2 regions of the Pseudogulbenkiania sp. AW2-16 genome follow, and region 2 is predicted to be linked to the other one. Evidence: riboswitches for the same ligand, from Rfam matches in the RefSeq annotation. Region 2 holds a riboswitch; the other holds the start of a gene.

Region 1 (15,292 bases), 830 kb from region 2:
ATCACCCGGACCATCCGCGAGGTCGCCGATCAGACCAATCTGCTCGCGCTCAACGCCGCCATCGAAGCTGCGCGCGCAGGCGAGCAGGGACGCGGCTTCGCCGTCGTGGCCGACGAGGTGCGCAAGTTGGCCGAACGCACCGGCTGCAGCACCGAGGACATTTCCTCCACCATCGTGCGCGTGCAGGACAGTACCCGCAGGGTGCTGGAGGTCATGCAAGAGACGGCCGCCGCCGTCACCAACAGCGCTACCCGGCTGGAAGCGACCCAGCAAGCGTTTCGCGAAATCCATTCCGCCAGCAGCGGCGTGGCACGCAGTTCGCACGACATTTCCACCTCCCTGGCACAACAGAGCGAAGCCGCGCACAACATCGCCAGCAGCATGGAGCAGATAAACGTCCTTGCCAGCGAAAACCAGGCCACGGTGCGCCGCTTCAAGCTGGCGGCCGACACCCTGCACCGCGCCGCCGACGAGCAGCACGCCTTGCTGGCTCATTTCGACAAATAGCGGCCGGGCAACGGCAGTCCCCACCCCAGGATACGGCGGTGGGGGCTGCGCGCCTTGCCTACCCCCTGTTTTTCCTGCGATCCCCCCTGTTCAGGGGGCGGCCTCACGGCGAACCAAGCTCTATTGTTGGTGTAGACGGGTGGCTCGAACGAGCGACCTGATCGCCAAATACATAAAAAGCAGGAGGAGAAATGGTGGAGAACAACCGGAGGCAGACCATCAGACTGCCACTACTGGCCGCCGCAACCGCATCGGCGCTGATGGCGATGTCGGCCCAGGCATTCGAAATCGATACGGGCAACAGTGATCTGACGGCTCGCTGGGACAACACCGTCAAGCTCAACCTCGCCAACCGGCTGGGGGCGCAGGACTCGCACATCACGCAAAGCCCGAACTTCAACGACGGCGACCTCAACTTCAGTAAAGGATCGATGACGTCCGAGCGCATCGATCTGTTCAGCGAATTCGAGCTCAACTACCGCCGCCAGATGGGGCTGCGCCTCAGCGCCGCCGCCTGGTACGACGCGGCCTACGATAATCTGGACAACGCCAACTCCACGCCGAACCATCTGGTCGATGGCAAGCCCGCAACCGGCTTGAGCCCGTACACCAACCGCTATGCGCATGGACCTTCCGGCGAACTGCTGGAAGCCTTCGTGTTCCGCAACTTCGATTTCGGCCAGCAGAAGCTCAATGTCACGCTGGGCAAGAGCACGCAGTTGTGGGGCAACAACGTGCAGACGCTGCTGCACGGCATCAACTACGGCCAGGCGCCGCTGGAGCTGGAAAAGATCTTCGGCGTACCGCGTAACGAGCTGAAGGAAGTCTTCCTGCCGCGCAACCAGCTCACCGCGGATTACCAGCTTTCGCCGCAATGGTCGTTCGGCGCGCAGTATTTCCTGGATTGGCAGCACTCGCGCTTCCCCGAGGCCGGTTCCTACCTGGGCATGTACGACCTGGCGCTGGACGGCGGCGAGTCGGCCTATCTGCCGGGCAAGGTCGTGCCCCACGGCAACGACATCACCCCGAGCAAGCAAGGCGATTTCGGCATCAACGCCAAGTGGAGCCCGCAATGGCTGGGCGGCACTCTCGGCCTGTTCTACCGCCGCACCTCGGACTCCTTGCCCGACACCGTGGTCTATAACCCGGCGACCAACTCGTATTCGGTCGCCTATGCCGGCGATATCGATATCTACGGCATCAGCCTGACCAAGAACATCGCCGACACCAAGGTGGGGGTGGACCTGAGCTACCGCCAGAACATGCCGCTGGCGAGCCAGCAGTTCCTCACCGTGCTGCCGGCCAAGGCAGGCACTCCGGGCTTTATCGGCTCGCTGCCGCAAAGCGGCGAAACCGGCGGCGCCGTGGGCGACACCTTGCACCTCGTGCTCAATGCGTCCCACGCCTTCGGCAAGACCCCCTTGTTCGATCGGGCATCGCTGATGGGCGAACTGACCTGGAACCGGATGCTGTCGGTGACCAGTGGCTATGCGCAATATCGCGGCAACCCGGCCTACACCGGCATCGACAAGTCCACCCGCGACTTCGTCGGCATGGGAGTGAACTTCGTGCCGACCTGGAACCAGGTCTTCCCCGGCGTGGATCTGTCCCTGCCGATCAGCTACACCGTGGGGCTCAAGGGCGAGTCGTCGGTGCCGCTGGGCGGCAACAAGGGCACCGGCAACTATTCGGTGGGCCTCGGCGCACTGGTGAAATCCAAATACCAGTTCGACCTCAAGTACACCTCCTTCTTCGGACCGTACGAAACCGCCCCCAATGGCACGGTGAAGTCGTATGCCGGGCTGATGAGCCTGCTGAAAGACCGGGCGACCTTGTCGCTGACGTTCAAGACCAAGTTCTGATCCTTTGGGGAAATAAACCGGCATGAGTACACGCGAAAGCATGGAATACGACGTGGTGATCGTCGGCGGCGGCCCTTCGGGGCTCTCCGCGGCGATCCGCCTCAAGCAGCTGGCGGCCGACAAGGGCCAGGATATCAGCGTCTGTCTGCTGGAGAAGGGCTCCGAGATCGGCGCTCACATCCTCTCCGGCGCGGTGCTCGAACCGCGCACGCTGAACGAACTGATCCCCGACTGGAAAGACAAGGGCGCGCCGCTCAACACCCCGGCCCAGAAGGACCAGTTCCTGCTGCTCACCGAGACCGAGTCGATCCAGCTGCCCACCCCGCCGCAGATGCACAACGAGGGCAACTACATCATCAGCCTGGGCAACTTCTGCCGCTGGCTCGGCCAGCAGGCCGAAGAACTCGGTGTGGAAATCTACCCCGGCTTCGCCGCCGCCGAAGTGCTCTACCACCCGGACGGCTCGGTCAAGGGCGTGGCCACCGGCAACGTCGGCACCGGCAAGAACGGCGACCAGGACGGCGAGCCCGGCATCGAGCTGTGGGCCCGGCAGACCGTGTTCGCCGAAGGCTGTCGCGGCTCGCTCACCAAGACCCTGTTCGAGCGTTTCAAGCTGCGCAACGGCGCCGACCCGCAAACCTACGGCATCGGCATCAAGGAACTGTGGGAGGTGAAACCCGAGCTGCACCAGCCGGGCAAGATCACCCACACCGCCGGCTGGCCGATGGACACCGCCACCTACGGCGGCTCCTTCCTCTACCACCTGGAAAACAATCAGGTGGTGGTCGGCTTCGTGGTGGGGCTGGACTACCAGAACCCCTACCTGTCGCCGTACGAGGAATTCCAGCGCTTCAAGACCCACCCGGCGATCAAGGACGTGTTCGAAGGCGGGCGGCGCCTGTCCTACGGCGCGCGCGCCATCTCCGAAGGCGGGCTGCAGAGCATTCCCAAGCTCACCTTCCCGGGCGGGGTGCTGATCGGCGACACCGCCGGCTTCCTCAACGTGCCCAAGATCAAGGGCACCCACACCGCGATGAAATCCGCCATGCTGGCCGCCGAGGCGATCGTCGAGGCGCTGGCCACGGCCCAGGAAGGCCAGCCGCTCGAGGCCACTGCGTACACCGCCAAGTTCAAGCAGAGCTGGCTCTACGACGAACTCTGCCGCGTGCGCAACATCCGCCCGGCGTTCCGCTGGGGGCTGTGGCCGGCGATGCTCTACTCGGCGCTGGACACCTACCTGTTCCGCGGCAAGGCACCGTGGACGCTGCACCATAAGCACGCCGACCACGAATGCCTCAAGCCCAAGGACGAGTGCACGCCGATCGCCTACCCCAAGCCGGACGGCGTGCTGACCTTCGACCGGCTGTCGTCGGTGTTCATCTCCAACACCAACCACAGCGAAGACCAGCCGGCGCACCTCAAGCTGAAAGACCCGAGCGTCCCGATCAAGATCAATCTGGCGCAGTACGACGCGCCCGAGACGCGCTACTGCCCGGCCGGGGTGTACGAGATCGTCGGCCGCGAGGAGGGGGCGCCGCGTCTGCAGATCAACGCGCAGAACTGCGTGCACTGCAAGACCTGCGACATCAAGGACCCGACCCAGAACATCAACTGGGTGACGCCGGAAGGCGGCGGCGGGCCGAATTATCCCAATATGTGATACGGATTGCCCGAGGCAAATCTCCGGAAGGTGTTCTTGCTCAGCCGAGGCCCTTTTCTGCCGGTTTGACGACGCCATATAGAAAACGCCCTCGTGTGAGGGCGTTGGCTGGGGTGGGTGAAACCGGTTGGTTTAGTTGGTGTACGACTTGAGGTCTGACATGACGTCCATGACCGTGTCGATGGCGAGAGACGAGGCCAAGGCGTAGCCTTTGCCAATCACGAAATCACCATCCTCGAATTTGTAGGCACTGAATCGGTTCGAAGGGAAAATGTTCGAGCCACGTTTACGCAAACCGACCGAGACGTGCGCCAAGGCTCTCTGAGAATTCACGTACGTATCCGTCATGACGACGATTTCGTATTTGGCGTTGTACTGTTTGCAGTACTCATCGGACACGGCGGAGCCGATTTTGGCCTTGATGAGATCGTTAACCTGATCCGGGCCATAGTGGTGCCAGGTGAACGTACAGCCAAAGGATGGAGCACTGAGCCCCAAAAGGGTAACGCACATTGCCGTGAATTTTTTGTAATTCATGAGTGATCTCAATCGGTTAAGAGCTGGCCTTGGAGATGACAGGCGCTCATCCGATACCCCCTTGTGCCGGCGGCGCCTGAGCCAATAGCAATGGATCAGCCGCCCAGTTGGCATGACCGCCGGGGAGCACTGGTTTGCTGCCGCAAGGCAACAAAGCCGATCACTCGAACATCATATCACTGGAAAATTCTCTATGCCTATCAGGCCAATGGGGTAGTGTGGGGCCGGCCGGCGTACTGAGCCTATCGGTCAGGATCAGTGTCGGCGACACCATCACATCGGGGTGTCGATCACGGTTCGTAACCCACAACCCTTTATTAGGGCGTACTCGAAGTCCTGTGCCGCGCACCATCTGCAGCCTGTGCAGAATCGACCCTGAGCAACCGTGTCGACCGGGCTGTCGCCACACCCATGCCGCGCATGCCCCTTGTCCTGCTCCATCGTATTGCCGGACCTCACCGGCGACCATTCTTCCGGCCGCTCCGGGCCTGTCGGCGCCGAAGTGTTTTGGCTATGGTTAACGTACCTATCGCCAGCGATCCAGTCAGGGTAGGCTCACCGCCACGTGCCGCTGTCGATGTCGCTCCATCCAAGAAAAAAGTGTCATCCGGACAAGGTGGGTTGGGCCTTAGTGGGAGAAGTATCATGCACAGATTCAGCGCCCGCATGCGGGCCGCCATGGCGTTGCTCGTTCTTGGCATGGCATTGCCCTGGAGCGCGGCCATGGCACAACCTGCCCTGAAGGACCAAATCGTCGGAACCTGGTCTTATGTTTCCGTTGACCTTATCCGCTCCGATGGGACGCGAATACCTCTTTTCGGTCCGAATCCACAGGGCCAGGCGAACTTTGATAGCAATGGCCGCTATATCTTGATGACGGTGCGGGCAGGACAGGCCAAATTCGCATCCACCAGCCGGATGGAGGGCACCCCTGAGGAAAACAAGGCCGTTGTGCTAGGGTCGATCGCTCACTTCGGCAGATACACCGTTGACGAGGCGAACAAGACCATCACGTTCCACATAGAAACCAGTACGTTTCCGAACTGGAACGGAACCGAGCAGAAACGACCGTTCACGGTGACTGGGGACGAGCTTACGTGGCAAACCCCCGCATCGACAGGCGACGGCATTGCCGAGGTTGTGTTGAAGCGGGCGAAATAGCGTCCGGCATGGCATGGCGGTCGTGGTCGGTCATGAGGTTGCAGAACACGATGCCCCTCCATCGAGGGGAGGCCGTTGGGCTGTGCTCGGCTCAGCCCAACGTGCCGACCTGAAGGCTCAGGCAAAGACGAAATACTTGCGCACGGTTTCCACTACTTCCCAGGTGCCCTTCATGCCCGGTTCGATCACGAACACATCGCCGGCCTTCAGATGCACCGGCTGCTCGCCTTCCGGCGTGATGATGCAGTAGCCGTCGAGGAAGTGGCAGTACTCCCATTTTTCGTAGTTCACCTCGAACTTGCCCGGGGTGCAGATCCAGGTGCCCATGATCTTGCTGCCGTCCTTCGAGAGGTAGGCGTTGAGGTTGACGGTGTGCGGGTCGCCGCCGATGCGCTTCCACTTGGTAGCGTCAACCACCGGGGTGGGGCAGGTTTCGCGCAGGACGGTGATGAAATCGGACATGTCGGCTCCAAACGATCTGATGAAAGGTTTGTCATCATAGGTTCAATGCCATGCCGGCAACTGTCTGTTTTCGACATGGAATTGCCTGTAAACGCGACGTCAGCAAGACCGTAACCCGCAACAGCCTGACATGGTCGGTGCGTGGCGCTCGTCGATCTTGCGGGCGGCGGCCGCGCCGAGGCGTCCTCGTTACTCAAGGGGGCGAAGAGGGCGCTGTGGCCATGAAAACGCCAGCTCCAGGGCTGGCGTCGATAAAAAATTGAGAGGAGGCAAGCAGGACTCAAGGCATGCCGGCGATGGCGGGGAAGCCATCAGGGTGAGGCCATTCCGCCTCGACGGGGCGGAGGGGGTGTCTGTCGGACCCCTCGCTGGTGGTCGCCTCCCAGGGCGCGGATGGCTGCATGGCACGCACGCTGCTCGCGCAGCGGATGGCAGCGGCGCTGTAGAATTCTTCGGCCAACGTGTCGCACTGCCGGGCCGCCATTTCCTGGGCCGCTTTGAAGCCGGCCAGCCAGACGGTGTCATGCGCGCGTTCCAGTTCCTCGATTCGGCCGATCAGGTCCAGCAGCATGGCGGGGTTAGTCGGGACTGGAGTGCCTTCGTCGGCGGATGTCGTCGCCGCCTCCTTGATTTCGGCCAGCGTGTAGCCGGCGTAGCGTGTGCTCATGCAGTCGTCCTTTCCTTGAAACAGTGCTGCCGCGGAGCCGCCGTTGGCCGAAAGCCACCACTCCGGCCAGCGATCCGCACGGTGAAGATCATCGATCGATATGACGTTCATGGTGGCGGACGAGCGCGTGGCCATCCGTCCTAAAACCGACATCGTGATGCCTCCAGGCGGCACGGTGCCACCTCGGCTGTCAGATAAGTGGTTGTCACGGATTTACTGCTCCATGGCAGTCCATTTTCTTCGGTCAGGGCCACGATGTCGAATGCATAAAAGGTGGGAGTCATGGAGACAGGCGGGGGGAGGACTGTTAAAATGGTAACGTTGTCATTGGGGAGTAGCCATCCTTGGCCCCTTGCTAAGGAGTTCACGTCAACAAACTTGAGGCCATAGCCTCATGGCGTGAACAGCCTCTGCACCAGCAGAGAGAGCCAGGCGAGACCTTTGGCCGCGATGCGCTTACCCAGGCCGGGCGAGGCGTGTCGTCGCGCCATTGGATTCTTGCTCGCCCGGCCGGATTACTCTCATGCTTCTCGCTTTCACCCTGTTTTTCCTTTCCGCCGGGGCCATTTACTGGTCCTGTGAATTCTTCGTCAATGGCGTGGAATGGCTTGGTCGTCGTCTGAACCTGGGGGCGACGGCCGTCGGTTCGGTGCTGGCCGCCTTCGGTACCGCCCTCCCGGAAAGTGCCGTCACTTTTACTGCCGTGGTTTTCGGCAATACCCCCGCGCAGAAAGATCTCGGAGTCGGCGCCGCGATGGGTGGCCCGCTCGTTCTGGCAACCTTGGCCTACGCCGTGGTCGGCTTTGCCTTGATGCTGAACCGTCGACGTCTGGCGCGTGAAACGCACGAAGTGCGCGTGGATCATGTCCGTCTGAGCCGGGACCAGGCCGCTTTTCTTGCCGTGTTTGCGGTGAAGGTAACGCTGGGGCTGGTGGCCTTTGCCATCAAGCCGTGGCTGGGTGTGCTGTTCCTGATGGCGTATGGCGTCTACGTTTGGCGGGAAATCCGTGACAGCGATACCGCCCCGGAGGAAGAAGAGCTGGAGCCGCTGAAAATCCGCCCCAACATGGCTGAGCCCTCGCTGGGGTGGGCGGGTTTGCAGGTCGTGCTGGCGCTGGTGGCGATCGGCGTGGCGTCGCATGTCTTTGTCGGCCAGCTTGAGGCGATCGGCACCGGTTTGCATTGGTCGCCGCACCTAGTGGCGCTGCTGCTGAGCCCGGTGGCGACCGAACTGCCGGAAACGATGAATGCCCTGATCTGGGTGCGGCAGGGCAAGGAACGCCTGGCGCTGGCGAACATCTCCGGTGCCATGATGATCCAGGCCACCATTCCCAGCGCGCTGGGCATCTTTTTCACGCCCTGGCAGTTCGATGGCACGCTGCTGGCGTCCGGCATTATCACCGCCCTGGCGATTCTCTTTCTATGGCGGATTTTCCGCCGCGGCGCGGTCGATGGCCGGGTGCTGCTCGGCGTGAGCTCGCTGTACGGCATCTTTGCCTTGCTGGTGGCGGCCTATTTTCCGCACTGAATGAGCGCGTGGCCGAGGCATCCTGGCCTGTTTGGCCCGCTGCGCCGCGGCGGGCCTATTTCAGGTACGACTTGATGATCTGGAGCACGGCATCCAGATCGCGCTGCCGTTGCGCCTGCTCGGCTTCCTTGACCACATGGTCGGTCAGATGGCCTTCGATCACGGCGGCCATCAGCCCGTTCACCGCGCCGCGGATGGCGGCGATCTGCTGGAGCACGGCGGTGCAGTCCGTTTCACTGTCCAGCAATCTTTCCAGCCCGGCCGTCTGCCCCTGTATCCGCCTGACTCGGGCCAGCAGTTTGGCCTTGTCTCTCACGGTGTGTGCCATGTCCGCTTTACCTCATGCCTAAAAAGTTGACGGAAGGGTAACATGCATATACTGGGGGGTAGTATAATGCGCCAATCTGATCACACGTTGTGAAAGTGCGCCATGCCCGAGTTTTCGATCCTGTTGCAGCAAGGCAATGCCTGGCTGTTCGTCCCGAGCGCCATCCTGCTGGGGGCGCTGCACGGCCTGGAGCCGGGGCATTCCAAGACCATGATGGCGGCGTTCATCGTTGCCATTCGCGGCACCCTGACGCAGGCGGTGTTGCTGGGCCTGTCGGCGACCGTGTCGCACACGGCGGTGGTGTGGGCGGTGGCGATGGCCGGGTTGTATTTCGGCCGCAACTGGAGTGCGGAGGCGACGGAACCCTATTTCCAGGTGGCCTCCGCGGTGCTCATCATCGGTGTAGCGGCGTGGATGATCTGGCGCACCTGGCGCAATCAGCAACTGGCGCACGATCATGACCATCACCATGACGAGGCCAAGCTTATCGATACCGGCCACGGTGTCGTACGGCTGGAGGTGTTCGAACAGGGCGTGCCGCCGCGTTTCCGTCTGCACTACGCGAGCAAACACGGCCACCGCTGGCCGGCCGATCAGGTGCGGATCGAGACGGAGCGGGCCGACGGCAGCCGCCAGGGTTTCACCTTCGTGCAGCGCGATGGCTTTGTGGAGTCGGTGGAAACCATTCCGGAGCCGCACGAGTTCGTTGCCCGGCTCAGTCTGGGGCACGATCAGCACCACCACGACTACGACGTGGAGTTTGTCGAGCCGGACCATCATCACTCGATCAAGGATTACGACGGGCTGGATTTGTCCGCTCCGGGGTACCAGGATCCACACGAGCTGGCCCACGCCAACGATATCCGCCGCCGCTTTGCCAACCGGGAGGTGACCACCGGCCAGATCATCCTGTTCGGCCTGACCGGCGGGCTGATTCCGTGCCCGGCGTCGATCACGGTGCTGCTGTTGTGTCTGCAGCTGAAAAAGATCGCCCTCGGCGCCACGCTGGTGCTGTGTTTCAGCATTGGTCTGGCACTGACGATGGTGGCATCGGGCGCGCTGGCCGCGCTGAGCGTGAAGCACGTCTCGCGCAGTTGGAGCGGGTTTGGCGAGTTCGCCCGCAAGGCGCCGTACTTTTCCGGCGCACTGATCGTGCTGGTCGGGTTGTATGTCGGCTACCAGGGGTTGAGCGTCTTGCTCTGACGCCGAGGGTGGCGTTTCAGGCCAGACCATCCGCACAGCCCGGGCGCGCTATGTCATGGCGCGCCCGGGCTGTTGTTCTTAATGGTCCTGCCCGCCGTCCGGGTTGCCTTGGTTGATGATCTGGCGGGGAGGAACCTGGCCGCCGCGGCGCGGTTCCTCGGGGCGAGGAGCGAACGAGGGCCGGGCGGAAGGGGCGGTGTTGGGGCGCTCGATCTGCCGCCGCTCGATTTGAGGGGGTGCTCTGTGTCGTTCTGGGACGCCGACGTCCGGCTGACGGGGCCGGGCTGGCTCCGGCCGGATAATGGTGGGCATCCCCGTTGAACGGGGCACGCGCGGCGCCTCGGCTCCGGGTTGGCGCTGCTCGAAACGGCGGTTGTCGTTTCGGCGTTCGTTGCTGCCGGGCTCCGGTGGGCGTGGCCGGCTCGACTCGGGGCGGATGATCTGGGGCGACTCCGCCGGCGGCCGCGGTGAGCGAGGCACGTCGATGAGCCGGTGATCCTGACCGGGCGGTGTGATGCGGCGGTCGCGTCGTTCCCCTTCGCCACGTGGAATTTCGGGGCGCTGATCGAAACGGCGACGCGTCTCGGGTGCCCGGGGCGGATTGATGATGACGGGCATGTCGCGCCTCAGGTCCGGTTTGGGCTGCAACGCGGGCGAGGTCGGTTGAGTCTGCTGGCGCGGGAACTGGCGCGGTTCGCCCGACGGGGCCACGCGTTCGGACGGCCGCGGGGTGAAACCGTGGTACGGGACATTGCCGCGTCGTGACGGGTCATGCTCCCAACGGAACGGCCCCTTGCGGTCGAGCCACTCGCGGTGCGTGACGTGCGGGCGGAAGTAGTAGTTGTTGACGTTGACGATGGTGACGTGGCGGCGCGGCCAGTCGAAGTTGCCGAAGAAGAAGCCGACACCAACCGTGATGCCGGTGCCCCAGTAGATGCCCACGGTCGGCCCGACGTAGTAACCGGGCCAGATCCAGTAGTAAGGCGGATAACCCGGCCACCACCATGCTCCGTAGACCACCAGCGGGTCGTAATACGGGACGTAGACGATTTCCGGGTCCGCCGGCTCGATCACGATGACCGTGTGTTCCCGGGCGACCCGGAGGTAGCGGTTGGAGCGCAGGTAGCCTTGGTCCCAGGCTTTATCCCGCAAGCGCTGCACGGTATCCATGACCTGGTCTTCCTGGGCCAGGAAGGCGTCGCCGAGCTGCTCGGTCCAGTCCAGGTGCTCGTCCATCATCTGCAGCACCTGCGGGAAGGCGAGCAGGGACAGCACGCTCGGGTCCCAGTCGTTGCGGTTGGCTTCGCGCACGGCCTGGTCGCCCTTGAGTCCGGGGTGATCGCGCGACCAGCGCGCAGCTTCGACCACCTCGAGCGGGTAGGTCGATGCCATCAGCACCTGCGTCAGCAGCGAATCGGGGTAGAGGGCGATGGGCGCGAGCATCTGGTCGAGCTCTGCCTGGGTGTACACGGCGTCCTGGGCGACGGCGGGCGGGGCGGTCGCCAGGCCCATTGCAGCGGCAAAAATCAGGACCAGGCACTGTGTCATAAAACGTCGGATGCGTTGGGGCATGGCGGGCCTCCAGGGCATGCAAGGCGAGTCGGGCGTCAGCCGGGTGACTCGGGGTTGCGGGCAATGTCGTGGTCGCCCGCTCAAGCCATCGTTACCTTGCCGGGTGTCGATGGGTCATGGCTATCAGCCGGGTATCGAGCAGACGGGCCAAGCCCTGTCCGCCGGCAGTCATCACGGCGTCGTGATTCCACTGGAAGAGCGGTTGGGCTACCGGGGCCAGCAGGTTCATCCAGCGCTTGGTGGTGCGCACCTGCCAGTCGTAGCAGACGACGGTGATCACACCTTCTTTTCTGAAACTCCAGCGGCCATGGCCTTCGAGTTCGCCGCTCGCCGTGCCTTCCAGGCAAACCAGCGGTTCGATGCGGGTGACGCGCATGTCGAAGGTCAACCGGTACGGCAGCACGCTCTTCCAGGTATAGCGCTGTACCGCACCGAGGCCATTGTCGTCGCCGGCTTCCAGGTCCAGCACCTGTTCCAGGCCGCGCCACCAGCTGGGCCAGCGGCGCGAGTGGTAGATGGCGTCCCATACCGCCTCCACGGGAGCCTCCAGGTACCACAGGGTGGAGAAGCGATATTCCGCCATGACTGTACGGTTTTCCTGTGTTTGACGGTTTAGGGTTGGAAAAAATCCGCAGCGAGCGGGACGTCGATTTCCACGTCGTCCATCAGCACGGTTTCCTGCTGCTCGCCGTCAAGACCGAAACTGACCACCTTGACCGGGAACAAGGTGCCTTGCGTCAGCCAGAGCTGGAAGCGATGCACGCCGGCCACCGTGTTGCCGGGGGCACCGGTGATGCTCCATCCCTGGACGGGCCAGTGGCCGATGGTGCCCTTGCCGAGTGGCGTCGTGTCGCCACCGGCCTGCAGGATGTGCACCGCTTGCAACAGCATTCCGACATGGGAGCGGTCGATGCGGTGCCCGTGCGGGCCGCGGATCAACGGGTTGTCGGGCGCCAGCGTCAGCGTGAAGCCGAGGTTGGCCGAAGGGCCAGACCCGGACCTTGTTGCTGTGCGGGCTGTAGATCATCAGTGCCCCGGGATGCGGCGTGACGAACTCCATGCGTACGAAACCCGGTTTGCGGTAGGCGTAACGGACGACTTGCTGACGGGTGTGCGGTGCGCTCGAGCGGACGGTGACCCGGTAGCTGTCGAGCTGTTCGAACTGCTGCTGCGCGGCGGCGATCGGGTCCGTCAGGCCGGCCGGGACGATCAGGGCGGTGGCAAGCAAGGGCCAGAGCATGGCTTACTCCACGACCTCCAGCACGCCGGCCATGCCTTTTTCTTCGTGGCTCTTGAAGAACAGCAGCTTGTTGGGGCAATGGAAGGGGTAGCGCCCCGCCACGGTCGGAGTGAAGCGGAAAGAGCGGGGCTCCTCACCCAGGCGGCTGTCGATGTCGACCTGGTCGGGCGGCAGCTTGAGGACGAAGCGGTGCGGGATGAGCCCTGCTTCGACCTTGACCGATAGTTCGACCGGGGTGCCGGCCTTGACCACGATGTGGGCGGGCCTGAAAAAATAGCTGCCGCCGACGATGGCGACGTGCTGTACGCCGTCGCTGGCCACCGGCACCCGATAGGGTTCGTCGGCAGCACGAGCCGTGCCGGCAATCAGCGGGAAGGCGAGTGCCAATGCCAACCCGGCGAGGGTGAGTCTGGTCCTGTGCATGGTGACTCCTGTGTCTCGTCCGGGCGCGCCCGGGAGCGGCGCCCGGCTTGTGGTGATGCCGGGGTCAGTAGCCGCCCCCGCCGCGGCCGTGGTCGCCCATGTCGCTGTCGTGCGTCGGTGTCGCCCCTGGGTCGCCCATCGAGTGGCAGCCGCCGAGAGGCAATGCCAAGGCCAGAGCCAGTAACAGCAGCCAGCCGGTCAGCCGGTGCTTCCTGTCCATGTCGATCTCCTTCATCTATCGGGTTGGGAAAGGGGCCGGCCCGGCTTAACCGGACCAGGCGCCCGCGTCGCCCCCCAGCGCCGTGCAGGCGTCGGCAGCGATCGCCCGCAAGCGGGGCTCGTTGTCGGTGCCGGACAGGGCGTAGCCCATGCCGTGGTTGGCCCAGTAGGCGGTACGGCTCGCGCCGTTGTGCAACAGTCGCAAGCTGATTTCGCGGGAGGGGTAGGGAGAGATGTACAGCGTGAGGCGTTTGCCTGTGCTGTTCTGGTACATGAACTGCGCGGCGGGGCCGGATTCGCCCGGCAGCAGCCGGCCGCCCACCAGCGCGTAGCCATACTCGCCGAGCGACGGCGCCGTTACCGCGCGCTTCAGCCGGGCCGACAGCCAACTGAGCAAGTGGGCTTCTTCGCGGACGGTGACTTCCACCGGGTGACGGCGTTCCGGGGCGTACACGGCATAGGCCAGATCGGCGCGCTGGGCAAAGGCAGGTTGGCCGAAGCCGCCGGGCAGCAGCTGTGCCGGCAGCGTGATGGCGAGCATCAGGCCGAGAGCCAGCCCCCCGGCGATGGCCGCGCCCAGTTGCCACCATGGCGTGCGGCGCTGCACGAACAGGCTCGCGGTTTCGCCGGCGAGCGGGAACAGCCGCCGCAGCGCCGCGTTCTGGCTGCGGTAATGCGCCACGCGCGCGGCGGCGGCCGGGTCATGGCCGAGCCGCTCCAGCAAGGCGCTACGCTCGGCGTCGGACAGTTCCCCATCCACCAGCGCCGACAGCGGACGCAGCTCGTCGGCGCTGTCAGGGGTATTGGCGGTGGTGTCGCGTGGCTCGTTCATGGTGAGTGCTTCACTACTTTCAATGGGGGTCGGCCGGGTGTCGCATCGGCCGCGGGCTCGGTCAGCAAGATACGCATGCGTTCCCTTGCCCGCGACAGGCGCGACATCACGGTGCCCACCGGTACCTTCAGGACCTTGGCGGCTTCCTGGTAGCTGAGCTCTTCCAGCGCGATCAGCAGCAGCACTTCGCGCTGTTCCAGGGGCAAGCGGTAGAGGGCACGCTCCACGTCGCGCAACAGCAGTCCGTCAACCTCGCCGGTGGCGGCCGGCTGTTGCTGCCAGGGGGCTTCCTCATCGTCGAATGTCACCTCGCGCCGGGAGCGCAACTGGTCGATGAAGCGGTGGCGCAACAAGGTCAGCAGCCAGGCGCGCAGATTGCCGCCGCGCCCCCAGCGCCATTTGCTCAACGCCCGCTCCAGCGTGTCCTGCACCAGGTCGTCGGCCCAGGCCGGATCACGCGTGAGTGCCCGGGCGTAGCGGCGCAGATGCGGCAGCCAGACCAGCAGGTCGGATTCGAAACTCATGGCCCGCCGGGCTCAGGGCTTGACGGTGTGCCACATGCCCTTGAAGCCTTCGCCGTTGGTGTCGCCCGGCTTCTTGTCCATCGACCAGCGATAGAGCGGGTGCCCTTTGTGGGTCCACTGCTTCTTGCCGTCGCTGCGCGTGATCGTGCCCCAGTCACCCGATGCCTTGTCGTACGAATCGGCCACGGCCGGAGGCCAGTTGTCGGCGCAAGGGCCGGCGCAGGTGCTCGTGTCCTTGCCGTCTTTATCGAAGGTGTAGAGGGTCATGCCGTGCTCGTCGACCGCCATGCCGTGCATCATCTTGGGCGACTCGGCCAATGCCGGCAGAGCCAGGGTGCTGCCCAGTGCCAGCAGGATCAGGGGGTGTTTCATGGTTATGCTCCTTGTGAGTAGGAAAATCGGGAATCTCAGGGGTATTTTTTGCCGGCGCCGAATCGGTGCGCAGCCGACGTATCGTGTCTACACACACTAAACGTTTCAGCGGCCCGGTTTATTCCCACCGGTAACGCGGGAGGCGCAAAAAAATCCATCGCCATGGGCTAAGCCTAGTCGATGGCAGCGGGATGG
Region 2 (15,292 bases):
ACTCGAACACCTTGTCCGCCAGCAGCAGGCTCTGACGCGACAGCAGCAAGGCCTGGTCGCGCTCGTTGAGCGCCCCCTGCAGTTCCAGCAGGCACTCGTGCTCGATGTTGTGGAGAATATCACCGAAGCCCAGGATGAATTTGAGCCCGCCGTCCGCCCCGCACACCCCCAAGTGGCGGATCTTGTGCTGCAACATTAGGCGACGGGCATGCAGCAGGCTGGTATTTTCGGCCATGGTCAGCATCGGCCGCGAGCACACCGCCCCCAATGCATGCTCGCACTCGCCCTGCGCCAGCAAGCGCACCACGTCGCGCCGGGTCAGGATGCCCAGTTCACCATCGGCGAAGCACACCCCGACAGCATCCACCGCCCCCTGCCGCATCACCTTCACCGCATCCTTCAGCCCGAGCTCGGCCCCCAGCAGGCAGGCCGGCCGGCACCCCAGCTCCTCCAGCCGCTTCAGCCCGAGAAACGACTCCGTCCCCTGGTTGAGCACGATATCGGTCAGGGACAGTAGGCCAAGATAGCGGCCATCCCGTTCCACCAGGGCATGGCGGATGCCATGGCGGCGGAAAAACCCGGTCGCATCATGAATCGACGTACCGCTCTGGAGCGTACGCACCGGGGAACTCATCACCTTCGCCACCGGAGTGCCATCCGCCCCGGTCGCCACCGAAAAATCCAGATTCAGCGCATCAGTCTCGGTCCAGATTCCGAGGGCGGTTCCCGCCTTGTCCATCACGATGATGGAACCGCAGTGAGACTCCAGCATCAGGCGGGCAGCCTCGTAGACCGAGGTGGTTGGTGGGCAACTCAGTATCTCGGGGAGCAGGATGTGATCGACGGGTTGCAGCAACGGCGACATGTCTGGCTGATCCTAAACATTCGTTGACTAATACCTCGTCGAATATACAGGCATTCCATAACAGCGCGACTTGATGCCAAATGCTTTCTGCGCATTCCCTGATATAAATCAGTCCCCACCATGAAAAAAGCGCCACCGCAAATGCGGGGGCGCCCATCCGATCATGCCGTGGCGCGCGTTACACCCGCTCGGCCCACAGATCATGCTGATCCGAGGCGGCGATCTCCACCTCGACGAAATCCCCCACCTGCAGGCCATCGGCGTCGGCCACGAACACCATGCCATCGATCTCGTCGACCAGCACCGTCATGCGCTGACCGACTCGGCGCGCCAGACGGGCGGCACTGATCTCGGCCTGCACCTCCATGAAGCGCTCCTTGCGGACCTCCTTCACCTCCTCCGGCACGGGATCAGGCAAATCGTTGGCGGCGACGCCCGCCACCGGAGAATAGGTGAAGCAGCCGACGCGATCGAGCTGGGCTTCACGCAGGAACGCCAGCAGCTCCTCGAACTCCTCCTCGGTCTCGCCGGGGAAGCCGACGATGAAGATGCTGCGGATCACCAGATCCGGGCAGAGCTCGCGCCACTTCTTGATACGCGCCAGTACGTTCTCGCTATTGGCGGGCCGCTTCATCAGTTTGAGGATGCGCTGGCTGGCGTGCTGAAACGGGATATCGAGGTAAGGCAGGATCTTGCCGTCGCGCATCAGCGGAATGACTTCGTCGACGTGCGGATACGGGTAGACATAATGCAGACGCCCCCAGATACCGTGACGCCCCAATTCCTCGCACAGCACCGTCATGCGGGTACGCACCGGCCGACCGTTGTGGAAGCCCGTCTTGTATTTGACGTCGACACCGTAGGCACTGGTGTCCTGCGAAATCACCAGCAGTTCCTTGACGCCGGACTTCGCCAGATTCTCCGTCCCGCGTAGCACGTCATGAATCGGGAGGGAATCCAGATCGCCCCTCATTGACGGAATGATGCAGAAGGTGCAATGGTGATTACAGCCCTCGGAAATCTTCAGATAGGCGTAATGCTTGGACGTGAGCTTGATGCCTGCCGCCGGCACCAAGTCGACGAACGGGTCGTGCGGTTTGGGCAAGTGGGCATGCACATGCCCCATCACTTCGTCGGTGGCGTGCAGGCCGGTCACCGCCAGCACAGAAGGATGCACGTCACGTACCACCTCCCCTTTCGCCCCCAGGCAACCCGTCACGATGACCTTGCCGTTTTCCGTCAAGGCTCCGCCGATCGCATCCAACGACTCGGTAACGGCCGAATCGATGAAGTCACAGGTATTGACCACAACCAGGTCGGCGCCATCGTAGGAGGGGGAAATATCGTAGCCTTCGGCGCGAAGGCGGGTAAGAATCTGCTCGGAATCAACCAAGGCCTTTGGACAGCCAAGCGAGACGAAGCCGACTTTGGGTGCAGAGTGGGCCTACGTTAGTAAGACCCTGAATCTTATTGAAAGAATAGAGAAAGCCGGGGTCACGTGAACGACACCCGGCTGACAACATGCTGATTCTATAAAAAAAGGCGATATCGGCGAACCGATCAGGACTTGCCTTCTTTGTCCTTGTCGGCAGGCGGATAGGCGGGAAAGCCAAAGCCTGTGAACAGCTGCTTGGTCTGTTCCTGCATACGGTTCTGCATTTCCAGATACATGCCGGTGCTCTGCTCCAGATAGCTCGACATCATGTTCTGCATGGCCGGGCCCTGCATCTTCATGAACTCGCCCCACAGGTTGGCGTTGAACATGGCGTTATCGCCATACATCGCCCGCGTCTGTTCCTGCATCTTTTGCTGCAGCTGCGTAAAGAGCTGGAGGTTTTTCTCCAGGAACGGCCCCATCATGCCCTGCATGGCCTGCCCGTAGAAACGGATGAACTGCGTCAGCACCTCGTAGCTGAACATCGGGGCGCCACCGTTTTCCTCTTCAAAAATGATCTGAAGCAGTACGCTGCGGGTAATGTCATCCTGGGTCTTGGCGTCAACCACCTGGATGTCGATATTGTCATGAACCAGCTGCTTAACGTCCCCCAAGGTAATGTAAGAACTCGTCGCCGTGTCGTATAACCGGCGATTCGGATACTTTTTAATGACCCGCTTCTCAACACTCATGTAACACTCCCAGTTCATTGTCGTGGTGTTGTGTGCGAACAATTTATCATAAATGCAACAACATAGAGCAAATCTTCTAGCCACTGCATTGAGCAGCATGCTAAATTTTGCGAGTATATTGTGCATTGCACAACGCAGTTCACACCGTACAACACACCACGGAGAGGGTCATAAACCATGTTCACTACCAACGAGCAGTTCAGTAAGTTTTCGCTGGGCGGCGTCGAAACCGCGCTGCGTTTCGCCCAGATTTCGCTGGATAGCACCGAAAAGCTGGTGAAATTCAACCTCGAAGTTTCCAAACAGTCTCTCGAAGACAACATCAAGGTCGCCCAAGACCTCGCTGGCGCCAAAGACCCGCAAGAAGCCGTCGCCCGCATCAACAAGCTGGCTACCGAATCGGTAGAGCAAGCGGTCACCAACTCCCGCAATGTCTACGAAATCGTCACCCAGGCTCAAGGCGAACTGGCCAAGCTGGCTGAAGAAAACCTGGGCACCCTGAACAAGTCGCTGATCAACGTCATCGAAGACATCGCCAAGAACGCTCCGGCCGGTTCCGAAGTCACGGTCAACGCCGTCAAAACCTCGGTTGCCGCCGCAGCAGCAGCTATCAACAGTTTCACCAAGGCAGCACAGCAAGTAAACGAATTTGCCGAAACCAGCGTGAAGGCTGCCAGCAGCGCCACCGCTGACGCCGTCAAGGCCACCACCAAGCGCGCCAGCAGCACCAGCGCGTCCTGATCGCTGACCTCAGCGGCAAAAGGCCATACCTGTACGGGTATGGCCTTTTTCATTGTTGCACGCTCAGACACCCTGCCCGCCTCATTCACCACACATCAGGTGCCCAATTTCCCACACGGGTTTACAATTCGGCTTTTACGAGCCCACATAGAAACAGGGTAGCGCATGAAGATCAGTAGCAATTTTGACGCCGGCAGTATCGAAGTTGTCTCGATGAACGGTTTTGAAGACATCCAGCTTCGCATTCCGAACGATAATGCCTCGCACTTTGCCCAGTGGTTCTACTTCCGCCTGCAAGGGGCCGCGTACCAAACCTGCAACCTGCGCTTCCTGAATGCTTCCGAGTGCGCCTACCCCGAAGGCTGGGTCGACTATCACGCCATGGCATCGTACGATCGCATCAACTGGTTTCGGGTGCCGACCAGCTACGATGGCAGCGTACTGACCATCGAGCACGTACCGCTGGCCAACAGCGTTTATTACGCCTACTTCGAACCTTACTCTTACGATCAGCATCTGAACCTCATCGGACAGGCACAAGGCTCCGGCCTCTGCCAGGTCTCCGACCTAGGCTCGACCGTGCAGGGGCGGGACATCAACCTGCTGACCATCGGCCATGAAGTCGAATCCGACCTCAAGATTTGGATCACGGCACGCCAGCACCCCGGCGAGACCATGGCGGAATGGTTTGTCGAAGGCTTCCTCAACCGCCTGCTCGACCCGATCGACCCGACATCCCGCATGCTGCTCGACCACGCCACTTTCTACGTGGTGCCGAACATGAACCCCGACGGTTCCGTCCTGGGAAATCTACGCACCAACGCAGCCGGCTCCAATCTGAACCGCGAATGGCTGAATCCCTCGAAGGAAACCAGCCCGGAAGTCTTCGTCGTGCGTCAGAAAATGCTCGAGACCGGCGTCGATCTGTTCCTCGACATCCATGGCGACGAGAACATTCCCTTCGTCTTTGTCGCCGGGACCGAAGGCGTACCCAGCTACAACGATCGCATCCGCGCCCTGGAAGAAACCTTCAAGCACCACCTGAAACTCGCCTCTCCCGACTTCCAGGACGAACACGGCTACGAAAAAAGCGCTCCCGGCAGCGCCGATCTTTCCTGGGCTACCAACTGGGTCGGCAACCAGTTCCAGTGCCTCGCCTACACGCTTGAGATGCCGTTCAAGGACAACGCCAACCTGCCGGACGACGATTACGGCTGGAACGGTCAACGCAGCCAGCGGCTGGGCGAAGCCGCACTCACCCCCATTTACGCGGTAATCAACAAGCTGCGTGCCTGAACGATCCGTCCCCAAGCAAAACGGCCGCTTAGCGGCCGTTTTGCTTGGGGACGGTACATCGCTCACGGCGCGGCCGATGGCATTCCCTCCAGCGCCTTTACCAACTCGATTTCGACCAAATACCAGTCACGCCCCTTTTCCAGCACCTTCCCCAAGGCAATCTGGAAGAACTTGCCTCTGGCACTCATGTAATACTGTTTGCCCAACATGTACGAGGCAACCGGCACAATGAGCGTATTGATGCTGCGCTCATTCCGAGTCAAGGGCACGAACAGGGCGATTACCCCCCTGCCAAACATGCTCCGGCATGGTCCGCGGGTCCACCGCCTTGACATCCATCCCCCTCAGCGCAGCCGCCACCGGGCGATCGGTCAGGGTTTCGATCCCGAGAAAGATCTTCTCGCGGTGCAGCCGGCGGATACGCCGCACAATACCCACGCTCCAAGCGGCCCCCTCGCCTTCCTTGTAACCCAGCAACTCCCCCAGACTGACCCATTCATTCCCGACCGCATCCAGCGAAACCCCCAGCCCGGTCTGACTGATGTTTTCAATTTCCCACTTGTTGAAAACCTCCTTGGCCAAAGGGGTTTCCTCAGGCCGCACAGAAACCGCCGGGAGTGCCTTATCCTTACGCCGGCTGGTGACAAAACCATAAACCCGCAGATCAGACGCCGAACTGAAGTTGTCTTGAGGCAGCGCCGCGGCCGTCTGCAGTTTCTGTTCATCGGGCTGGCGAATCAGACGATGCAAGGTCCCAAGCCGATGCACCACCTCAATCTTACGGTCACTGACGGCAACCCGCTCGGCGCGTTGAATGCGAACAGGCTTGGCCGCCCACGCGCGACACAATACACGGAAAAGAGCCGCATCCACACCAGGCTCGGCAAGACGGGCCAATTCTGTCGGCATATGCCCTGTTTCAAGCACCGCCAGCCAGCCATGCAGTATTTCGCTAACCTCGGCCGTGCTCCAATAACGGTAAAACCCAGAGCCAAACGTTCCCATGCAACGCGAGGCAGGATGCCCTTCATCCAGCACCACGGCAAAACTAAGGTCGGGGGAAAGCTCGCGAACCAAGGCCATCCGGTTCGAGATCAGGCGAAGTAATTCGTAGGAAAAATTGAGCTGCCGTGGGGTCAAGTTACCACTGGAAAGCAAGGCCAGCATCTGCAGGATGAGAAACTGATCCTGTACGGTCGTACCCTCGTCATGCTCGCCGAAAAGGAATACCGGCGCCGACTCCAGTCCTCGCTCCTCAGCAAAGCGGTAGACGTGATTGACGTTCAGCCAGAAACTTTCCCCAGGCGAGACGCCTTGAAAGAACGACCATCTGGCTGCCTCGCAGAAATAATGCATCATGCGTGCCAGCACCAAGGGCAGCATGGCATAGATACGGCGCTCATCCTCACCGGGAAAGGACGGACTCAGGACCTGTCGGTAAGCATCGAGAAATTCGCGGCCATACCCCAGAATCTGTCCCCGTAACTGCGCTTCCAGAACCTTGGGCATTCTGATGTTCATCAGGTACTGAATACCCAATTGGTAATGAAACTGGGCCGTTTCCCGGTTAAGCGCCAAGACGGCCTCTAGCGTATCTGCAGACGACACCGCGCCATTGCGATTAAGCTCAGCGACAGCTTCCAACACTTTGTCGTGGGATGCGGAACCGTACTCCTGCTTCAGCGATTCAACCCACTCCTTGGCAGAAGTTGCATTGCTTAGCGGATCGATCTTCCTCTTTGAGCCGCGCAAGAAAAAATCCAACATGGTGCCGCCTGTCTTAATAACTTTTTATAGATAACACAACAATTTACGCATAAATAACGCCATCCCAACATCTTCACAGTATCCGCAGGATCGCTCCCAACATGCAAGCGGCACTGGCAAGTAAAACGAAAAAAGCATCCTCCTAGGGATGCTTTTTTTGATCCTGACTGAAGAACCGCAATCGTCAGATCGCCAAATCCTCGAGGTTCTTACCGGCGGCGAGCAGTTCCTGTACCCACAGGGGTTTGCGGCCACGACCAGTCCAGGTCAGCTCAGGGTTTTGCGGATGGCAGTACTTGGCTTCCACCGGCTTGCGCGCCGGACCCACTTTGCCCAGCACCTCTTCCACGCTCAACCCGTACGCACGAGCAAGTTCCACAATCTGTTTTTTAGCTTTGGCTTTTTCTTCGTGCTCACGCCGCTTAATCTCGTTTTCCAGATCGCTCTTGAGGGAAAGCAGATCAGCAAAGCTCAGATTGGAAAGTTCCATTTAGTCATCTCGCTAGTTTGAAAATATATTTCAATTTAGTCATAACCCAAGGATGGGGTCAAGTCTAATTTGAAAATCATCAACTCGGCGATTCCGGCTTAGTCGATGACATAAGGCAGGCCGAGATTCTTAAGGGCATTTTTATATTCCTTTTCTAGAAAGAGGCCAGTTTCCCAACCTGCGAGCTGAGCCACAGCAAGAGCTACTAGCGCACCATGCTGGTCACATCCAGTGTTTACGATCATGCCTATAGCTTGATCGCCCGTTGCAGGGCTATACAAGGAATCCCCGGGACTCGCTTTCACCGGCAATTCGACGCGGAACAGGCGTCTTTTTACCTTTCCAAGATACTGAGTTCTGGCAACAATTTCCTGGCCAGGGTAGCAGCCTTTCTTAAAGCTGATTCCACCCAGCACATCCATATTGATCATTTGGGGAACAAACTGCTCCTGGGTAGGTCTCGTGACCCACGGGATGCCTGCGGCAATATCCAAAAGCGACCATGCCCCAACCCCTACCTGTCGGCATGCTTGCTCAAGACGGCTTTTAAAGGATCCAGAAGCAGATGCATCATAGGACAGCAGCAGATTACCTGCGGGCAAACGGATTATTGCTCCTGACTCATTGGCGATCACATCGTGCGGCTGCGCTGGCACCTCAGTAAAAACATCCTTCAAAACTGCCTCAGCGCCCCCCCTTTACCCCGGCCAGGAGCCACGACTCGGCCAGCACCTCAAGCTTCACTTCGGAGCGAAGTACAAACATGCTCAGGCGGCGGCACAACGCCGTGGCAATATCGGCCGAAACAAGCAAGAAATAATCGCCACGAAATTGCCAAATCAGAAAGTTCCCCAAAACCCTACCCTTGGCATTGGAATAACTACTGTACTGGCTGCGCGACTCGGAGACCTCGCGCAAGTCGCTCGACAACTGCCCCTGGAGAAAGCTTTGTGCATCACGGCCACTTACCCGAATAATGGAAAAATGTGCCATAGAACACTGAGCATTGCCATTACACACGGCTTCAAGCTGCTGCTCAAAATCGTCAGCTACATCTGCACTTAATCCACTCATCACATTCCCTTCCGTTTCTGATTGCTGTTGAGACGGATCGATTCATCAACCGTCGGCGCCTCAAATCCATGAACTCTGTAGCATGATAGATTGGGTCCTCGCGTCACTTATCAAGCATTGGCACCACCGTTGAGCACCATGCAATTCAGACTTGACAAGCGAAAATTAAGCATATATTATACGCCTCCATCAATTCCCTGATAGCTCAGTTGGTAGAGCGACGGACTGTTAATCCGCAGGTCGCAGGTTCGAGCCCTGCTCGGGGAGCCAATTCAGAAAAGCCGCACATTCCTTGTGCGGCTTTTTGTCTTTCTTGCAACCAACACCAAGCCACGCCACCTACGTATCCCTTGCCAAGCACGCAATATAAGGTCGCCCACAGCCCCTACCCATGTTGTTGCAATAACGCTATATTCCCCCATACCAGTACATCTGAATGGCATGCAATGCATGCCAATACCCATAAATCATGTCCTTGCCCTCACCCAGGCGATATCCACTATAGTTGATTACAGCCACTATTTAGCACTTAATACCAAACCATAAACCCACCACCGGAGCCAACCATGCGCCTTATCCAAGAATTTAAAGAATTTGCAATGAGAGGTAATGTCATTGACCTTGCCATTGGCGTGGTTATTGGTGGCGCATTTGGCGCCATCGTCAAATCCCTCGTTGACGACGTCATCATGCCTCCCATTGGGCTGATTCTGGGCAACGTCGATTTCTCCAATTTCTTTTTCGTTCTGAAAGAAGGCAGCAAACAAGCCGGGCCCTATGTCTCAGTGGCCGCCGCCAAGTCGGCAGGGGCCATTACTCTCAACATCGGCTTATTTATCAATGCACTGGTCAGCTTCGGCATCGTCGCCTTCGCCATTTTCATGCTGGTCAAATCGATCAACCGCCTCAAAAAGGAGGAGGTTCCCGCAGCGGCAGAGCCAGCCCCTGTCAAAGACTGCCCTTATTGCTTCTCCAGCATTCCCAGCAAAGCCTCGCGCTGCCCTCACTGCACATCCCAACTAGGCGCCTAGAGACAGATACCCTATGCTCCCCACCAAACGAGCGGGGCATACCCCCTCATTTGCGGACCACGCGCGGTTGACGTAAAATCGGCTCCGTTCTGGGGGAGTAGCCTCAATGCGCCAACGCATTGGCGCGTGTCAACATACTTGGTTTTAACACCATGGCACGCGCGGCCGTAAAGGTTTGGCAAGACCCATGACAGGTTTGCACTTTCAGCAGGGGCTGCAGTGCAGATCGGTCATGGCGTTCTTCGCAGCCCCTTGGAGCCTTTATGGAAGCCCTGCTTCTCTCTACGGGTGTCGTCGCCCTCGCCGAAATCGGCGATAAAACCCAGCTTCTCGCCCTTCTGCTCGCGGCCCGCTACCGCAAACCCATACCCATCATCCTGGGCATTTTGATTGCAACACTTTTTAACCATGCTGCAGCCGCCATGCTCGGCCAGTGGATCACCAACCATGTCGGTACGGAGGTAATGCGCTGGATTCTGAGCGCCTCCTTCATCGGCATGGCAGCCTGGATAATGATCCCGGATAAAATCGATGGAGACACCCGCTTTTTTGAACGGATCGGAATTTTCGGCGCCACCTTCATTGCCTTCTTCCTCGCAGAAATGGGCGACAAGACCCAGATTGCCACCGTCGCGCTGGCCGCCCGTTTCGATGCATTGGCCAGTGTGGTGGCGGGTACCACGATAGGGATGTTGCTAGCCAATGTGCCCGCAGTCCTCTTTGGCGATATGATTGCACGCAAGATTCCGACTCGTGCGGTGCATGGCGTGGCCGCCACCCTGTTTGCCGCTCTGGGCGTCGTTACCCTGCTGCTACCACTGCAATAACAAGAAAGGGAGGCTGGGCCTCCCTTTTTGGCGGGTTTTAAGATTGCTTCAGCAATTCGCCGCCGACAGCATGTCGTTAGGATCGAAGCCCAACCGCAACGCCCCCCAGTGCCGCCCTTGCACCATCACCGGCAGGGCAATTTCGGATAGCACCTCACCTGTATCGCGCACATAAGTCTGCAACAGCATCGGCTGCGTATTTCGGGCGGAGCGTAAGCCCGCCTTATCGTTGAACATTCGCTTGTCGCGGCTCGAGACCAAGTCTTTTTCAGAGTCACCCGTCAACGGGCGAGAATAGAAGCTATTGTGCGTCGGAGCATAGCCGTTGCTGTCCACCATCACGCAGAAGCGACCACCTTTGGAATCCTGAACAGCACGATCATAAATGGGCTGCAACAGAGACTCCAGCTTATTATCGTAGCTGGTATGGTATTTGGGTGGGGTAACCCCTGGAATGGGGCGATACTGCTGATCGAACAGATTGACCCCCTCCCCAGCCAAGCGGCTCAACACCGTCTGCAATTCATCCCGGGTTTGCCGAGCGTTGTTCAGCGCCTTATCAAACACGCCCTCGCCGATAATGAAGCGCGAGACCAGGTCCTGCACCTGCTCGGCGGCACTCGAGAGCACATCAGCCACCCCCTCGGTGTGCAGCAGGCGCTCTGACACGTTCTGGCTTAACTCGTGAATCTGTGCCACATGCAGATTCACTTCACGATTGGTTTCTGCAAATGTTTCCATCGTGTCGGCAATGCCGCGCAGGCTACCTGCAGTCTGCTCGAAGTCGCCCATCATCCTGCCGAACTGCTGAGAGGCTTTCGACACTACTTCTCTGGCCAATTGGGTATCGCTGCTGATTTCGTTGGTTTCCGCCTGCGTTTCCGCCACCAGACTGAGCATGCCGTCAATATTCCCGGAAATCTCGTCGGTTGCTGTTTTCACTCTTTCGGCCAACTTGCGCACTTCATCAGCAACCACGGCGAATCCGCGGCCGGATTCGCCGGCACGGGCAGCCTCGATTGCGGCATTGAGCGCCAGCAGATTAGTCTGGTCGGAAATTTCCTTGATAAGCTCAACGATCGTCTTGATGCTGGCCGAGCGCTGGCTCAAATACTCGACAGTCTGATTGAAATGGCCAACCTTGGTGCTAATGTCGTAGATACGATCAGCCACGGACTTCAGCTCATCAAAAGACACCCGGGCAACGTCAAGATTGCTGAGTGTCGTAGAGGAAATAGCCTGGGTCTGCTCGGTGACTTGATTGATGCCCGAGGTAGTCTGGTTGCTGGCATCGCAAACCTTGGTGGCAAAATCGTCTTGCTGGCGGGCGCTTTCCAGCGATTCGTGGATATTCTTGCGTGTACGGGCAGAATCCATGGCAATCCTGACCGTCATCAGCCTGACGTTGCTGATGATTTCTCTCATCTTGGTCAGAAACCGATTGTAGGATATGGAAAGCTCGCGGATTTCGTCGTAGGTGATAGTCGGAATTTCCCGCGACAAATCCCCCTCTCCCGCACCGATTTCGTTGAAGATCGAAATAGTCATTTTCAGGGGCCGGACGATCAGATAGCGCAGGTACCAGACCATGAAAGCAATAAAGACCAAGCAGATGCCCCACAAGATCAGGGTCCACAAAATGGCACTGTCGATACGCGCTTCCACCAGCGTCAGAATCTCGGCGGAAACCGTATGGCTCTTGTGAATGGCCCGGATATCCTCAAGGACAGAGTAGATATAGCCCACCATCCCCAACTGAAAGGCACTGATAAAGAAGAAGCTGCACAGCTTCTTGGTCAGGCTGTTCCAGAACGTTTTTTCCGTCCAAGAGTACATACTCCAGAACCACTCCATCTGCTGTCTCCCAAGTAATGTGCCACTGGCCTTTATTTTTTCTTTAAAAGCTGAAGTCGATTCTCACCTGAAATGAGAAAAATGACCAGATGGCCGAGTCGTCATTGTTGATTTCTGTCAAACAGGCTCAGAACCTCCTCAACGTCGCCGCCATGCCAGCCAATGTTCGCGACCAGCAAACACGGGAAGCGTCTGCTCCACCCGACTCATGTCAAGCAGGTCAAACCATGGCAAAAGCCATTGCTGCAATTCCTGCAACGTCGAACCAAAAGGTGGGCCCTTCAGGTTATCCCCCAGGAAGAAAAAGCCGGCAAGAACGCCGCCGGGGTGAAGCAGGGTAGCCATTTTCCGTGCATATGCCTCCCTGCTAGCCAGAGGCAAAGCACAAAAAAAGGCTCGCTCGTATATCCAATCGTAATCCTGACGTTCCGGCAGCAAGAAAAAATCGGCTTGCTGGACGCAATCGGCACGGGCACCAAGGCTCGCTCTCGCACGAGCTACGGCCTCCGCACTGAAATCAATCGCATCAACCTCAAAGCCATGCTCAAGCAGCAGCTTGACCTCGTGAGCGCTTCCACACCCCGGAACCAGCACCCTGCTGCCCTCAGGCCAGGCCTCAGCAAATGCCTGGAATGCCGAAGGAATATCGGCGGTATCCCACGGGGTGACCCCCGATGCATAACGGACGTCCCAGAAATCGGGTTCGGCACAATTCTGTTTCATCGCGACTTCCTTGTTTTAGCCTTGGAGCTTATTTCCGCTCTTTGCCGGATCTACCTCGCTGCCAAGCCATTGGGCAGAATCCGCCAGCCAAGCCCTAGCCTCTCCCAGGAGGGCTGCATCAGCCTTACCGGCCAAATGTGCGGCCAAGGCACTGCCAGGCAGATTCATACGTAGCGATCCATCCGACTCAAAACGGAACAGCAGTTTGGTAAATCCTTCGTACCAGGTCATCGCCCACTCCTCGCCATCGACCTCCTGCAGATCCCACCCCTCCCCCAGCAGGCGAGCCCAATCAGCCAGGCGGCGGCGAAGCGGCAATCGCCCCCAGACAGAACGTTTACCATCTGGAGCCAAAGCGCTCCATTGAGCCACCTCCAGGAACGTTCTGAAACAACCTCGGCAGACATTATCACCAAGGGCCGTTGAGCAATGGGCAATACAGGGCGAGTCAGCAGATTCAGACATAGTGAACAGCCATAACCAGACAAGAGCGTTGATAGACTAAAGCAGCCAGCCGCTACCGTCTATGCGACTAGCGTAGAAGAAACCGAAAACCGGTCGAAGAAAAAGAGACTAAGTGACGGCGTCAGAATCGATGAAGCCAATGGGCGGCAGGAGAAGCCGCGCAAAGCCCCGCCAGGAATTCTATAGGCAACAAAAAACCCGGTAGGCACCGGGTCAGACGTTCTTGATGTTCAACACTTTTTAGTTGGTCGGGGTGAGAGGATTCGAACCTCCGACCCTCTGCACCCCATGCAGATGCGCTACCAGGCTGCGCCACACCCCGACTCAAGAGAAACGCATTATAAATGGATTATTACGACTTGCCAATCCCACCGTTCAACCATTCGAGAATCGACTGCAACTCGGCCCGGACAGCCTGGGCAGTCAGCGGCACTGGGCCTGCAGCTTCTTGTCCCAGACGCAGCCTAGCACCGTGAATGGTGAAACCATCGTCGTAGAGCAGACCGCGGATGCGGCGCACCAGCAAAACCTCATGATGCTGGTAGTAGCGACGGTTACCGCGCCGCTTGACTTGGCGCAGCTGGGAGAATTCCTGCTCCCAGTAACGCAGCACATGCGGTTTGACACCGGTCAGTTCACTGACTTCGCCAATCGTAAAATAACGCTTTGGCGGAATCGGCGGCAGTTCTGCCTCAGTTATTGGCATGATGTTGCTCAACCATTCCCTTGAGTTTCTGGCTTGCATGGAAAGTGACCACGCGGCGGGCGGTGATAGGAATTTCCTCGCCGGTCTTGGGGTTACGCCCCGGCCGTTGAGGCTTGTCACGCAGCTGGAAATTGCCGAAGCCGGACAGTTTTACACTGTCACCGGATTCCAGCGCTTGGCGGATCTCTTCGAAGAAAGATTCGACCATGTCCTTGGCTTCACGCTTGTTCAGACCCACCTTGTCAAACAGCAGGTCGGCCAACTCCGCTTTCGTCAAAGTCATGATTACCCCTTAACATACCAAACAAAAATAAAACAAAGCGGCTTCCGCTGCAAGCACACATGGAAGCCCGCCAACACCTCCGACCTGCCCGGTCAGAGGCGCAAGGTCGCCCCATGATTGGCCGACACGGCGTCCAGCAGGCGGCTCACCACCGTCTCGACCTCGGCATCGGTCAGCGTCTTGGTCTGATCCTGCAACACGACACGAAACGCCAGGCTCTTTTTGCCCTCCGGCACGCCTTTGCCGCGGTAAACGTCGAACAGCGCCACTTCGCTGACGATCTCGGTTGCCGCCTGACGGAAACTGGTCAGCATGGCGCCAACTTCTACCTGCTCGTCCACCACCAGCGCCAGGTCCCGGCGTACCGGCTGGAACTTACTGACGGGAGCTGCCTTGACGTGGCGCTGAGCTTCCACGACAGCGTATTCCAGCTCAAAGACCACAGGCGCGGAAGACAGATCGTACTGTTGTACCCATTGCGGATGCAGTTCGCCAATCACCCCGACCAACTGACCGGCCAGGAAGATGTCGGCACAACGACCGGGATGGCAGGCCGGGTGAGTCGCCTTGCGGAACTCGACCGGATGTGGATGAAGCAATGCCTCCACGTCGGCTTTGGCGTCGAAGAAGTCCACCCGCTCGGTCTTGGCCCCCCACTGCTCAGGGAGACGAGAACCCCAGGCAAGGCCGGCGATCTTTTCCGGCTGATTGAAACCTTCGGCCGATTTGTGGAAAGTCCGGGCCACTTCGAATACGCGGACGCGCGACTGCTTGCGGTTGACGTTGCCGACCAGCACATCAACCAGGCCTCCCAAGAGGGTCGAGCGCATTACGCTCATCTGGGCCGCGATCGGGTTGATCAGCTTGACGGGGTCAGGATTGCCCGCGAAGTCGCGCTCCCAGCGCTCATCGACGAAGGCGTAGCTGACCACTTCCTGGTAATCGCGTGCCGCCAGCTGCTGACGGATCAATTCACGCGGCCGGCGCGTTTCCGGCAGCGGCAGCATCTTCATGCGCGAGCGCGGAGCGTCGGACGGGATCGC

What was found. A riboswitch is a leader RNA that binds a small molecule or an ion and turns the genes downstream of it on or off. The one in region 2 is predicted to bind manganese.
Region 1: another riboswitch for manganese. It lies ahead of ABKF58_RS15745 (sodium:calcium antiporter); the one in region 2 lies ahead of ABKF58_RS19510 (TMEM165/GDT1 family protein).

Annotation. Positions count from the first base shown of each region.
Region 1 covers NZ_CP157668.1:3,214,490-3,229,781, reverse strand. Annotated here, with positions in the region: gene ABKF58_RS15780 (methyl-accepting chemotaxis protein) at 1-507, shown strand, start outside; gene ABKF58_RS15775 (DUF1302 domain-containing protein) at 699-2,369, shown strand; gene ABKF58_RS15770 (electron transfer flavoprotein-ubiquinone oxidoreductase) at 2,392-4,029, shown strand; gene ABKF58_RS15765 (hypothetical protein) at 4,162-4,566, opposite strand; gene ABKF58_RS15760 (lipocalin-like domain-containing protein) at 5,212-5,727, shown strand; gene ABKF58_RS15755 (cupin domain-containing protein) at 5,845-6,189, opposite strand; gene ABKF58_RS15750 (hypothetical protein) at 6,470-7,009, opposite strand; yybP-ykoY riboswitch at 7,174-7,286, shown strand; gene ABKF58_RS15745 (sodium:calcium antiporter) at 7,380-8,384, shown strand; gene ABKF58_RS15740 (metal/formaldehyde-sensitive transcriptional repressor) at 8,440-8,712, opposite strand; gene ABKF58_RS15735 (nickel/cobalt efflux protein RcnA) at 8,815-9,915, shown strand; gene ABKF58_RS15730 (DUF3300 domain-containing protein) at 9,994-11,487, opposite strand; gene ABKF58_RS15725 (SRPBCC family protein) at 11,579-12,070, opposite strand; gene ABKF58_RS15720 (hypothetical protein) at 12,100-12,378, opposite strand; gene ABKF58_RS15715 (quinol oxidase) at 12,731-13,150, opposite strand; gene ABKF58_RS15710 (hypothetical protein) at 13,215-13,370, opposite strand; gene ABKF58_RS15705 (anti-sigma factor family protein) at 13,416-14,201, opposite strand; gene ABKF58_RS15700 (sigma-70 family RNA polymerase sigma factor) at 14,198-14,725, opposite strand; gene ABKF58_RS15695 (COG4315 family predicted lipoprotein) at 14,738-15,097, opposite strand.
Region 2 covers NZ_CP157668.1:4,048,187-4,063,478, forward strand. Annotated here, with positions in the region: gene ABKF58_RS19450 (EAL domain-containing protein) at 1-865, opposite strand, end outside; gene rimO (30S ribosomal protein S12 methylthiotransferase RimO) at 1,044-2,258, opposite strand; gene phaR (polyhydroxyalkanoate synthesis repressor PhaR) at 2,426-2,992, opposite strand; gene ABKF58_RS19465 (phasin family protein) at 3,170-3,733, shown strand; gene ABKF58_RS19470 (M14 family metallopeptidase) at 3,899-5,029, shown strand; gene ABKF58_RS19475 (hypothetical protein) at 5,092-5,238, opposite strand; gene ABKF58_RS19480 (hypothetical protein) at 5,279-6,796, opposite strand; gene ABKF58_RS19485 (H-NS histone family protein) at 6,981-7,286, opposite strand; gene ygfZ (CAF17-like 4Fe-4S cluster assembly/insertion protein YgfZ) at 7,385-7,963, opposite strand; gene ABKF58_RS19495 (YgfZ/GcvT domain-containing protein) at 7,971-8,360, opposite strand; tRNA gene ABKF58_RS19500 (tRNA-Asn) at 8,555-8,630, shown strand; gene mscL (large-conductance mechanosensitive channel protein MscL) at 8,927-9,391, shown strand; yybP-ykoY riboswitch at 9,484-9,645, shown strand; gene ABKF58_RS19510 (TMEM165/GDT1 family protein) at 9,655-10,218, shown strand; gene ABKF58_RS19515 (methyl-accepting chemotaxis protein) at 10,267-12,072, opposite strand; gene ABKF58_RS19520 (methyltransferase) at 12,211-12,795, opposite strand; gene ABKF58_RS19525 (hypothetical protein) at 12,811-13,026, opposite strand; partial or broken gene ABKF58_RS19530 (DUF1289 domain-containing protein) at 13,159-13,260, opposite strand; tRNA gene ABKF58_RS19535 (tRNA-Pro) at 13,506-13,582, opposite strand; gene ABKF58_RS19540 (MerR family transcriptional regulator) at 13,613-13,978, opposite strand; gene ABKF58_RS19545 (integration host factor subunit alpha) at 13,953-14,249, opposite strand; gene pheT (phenylalanine--tRNA ligase subunit beta) at 14,342-15,292, opposite strand, start outside.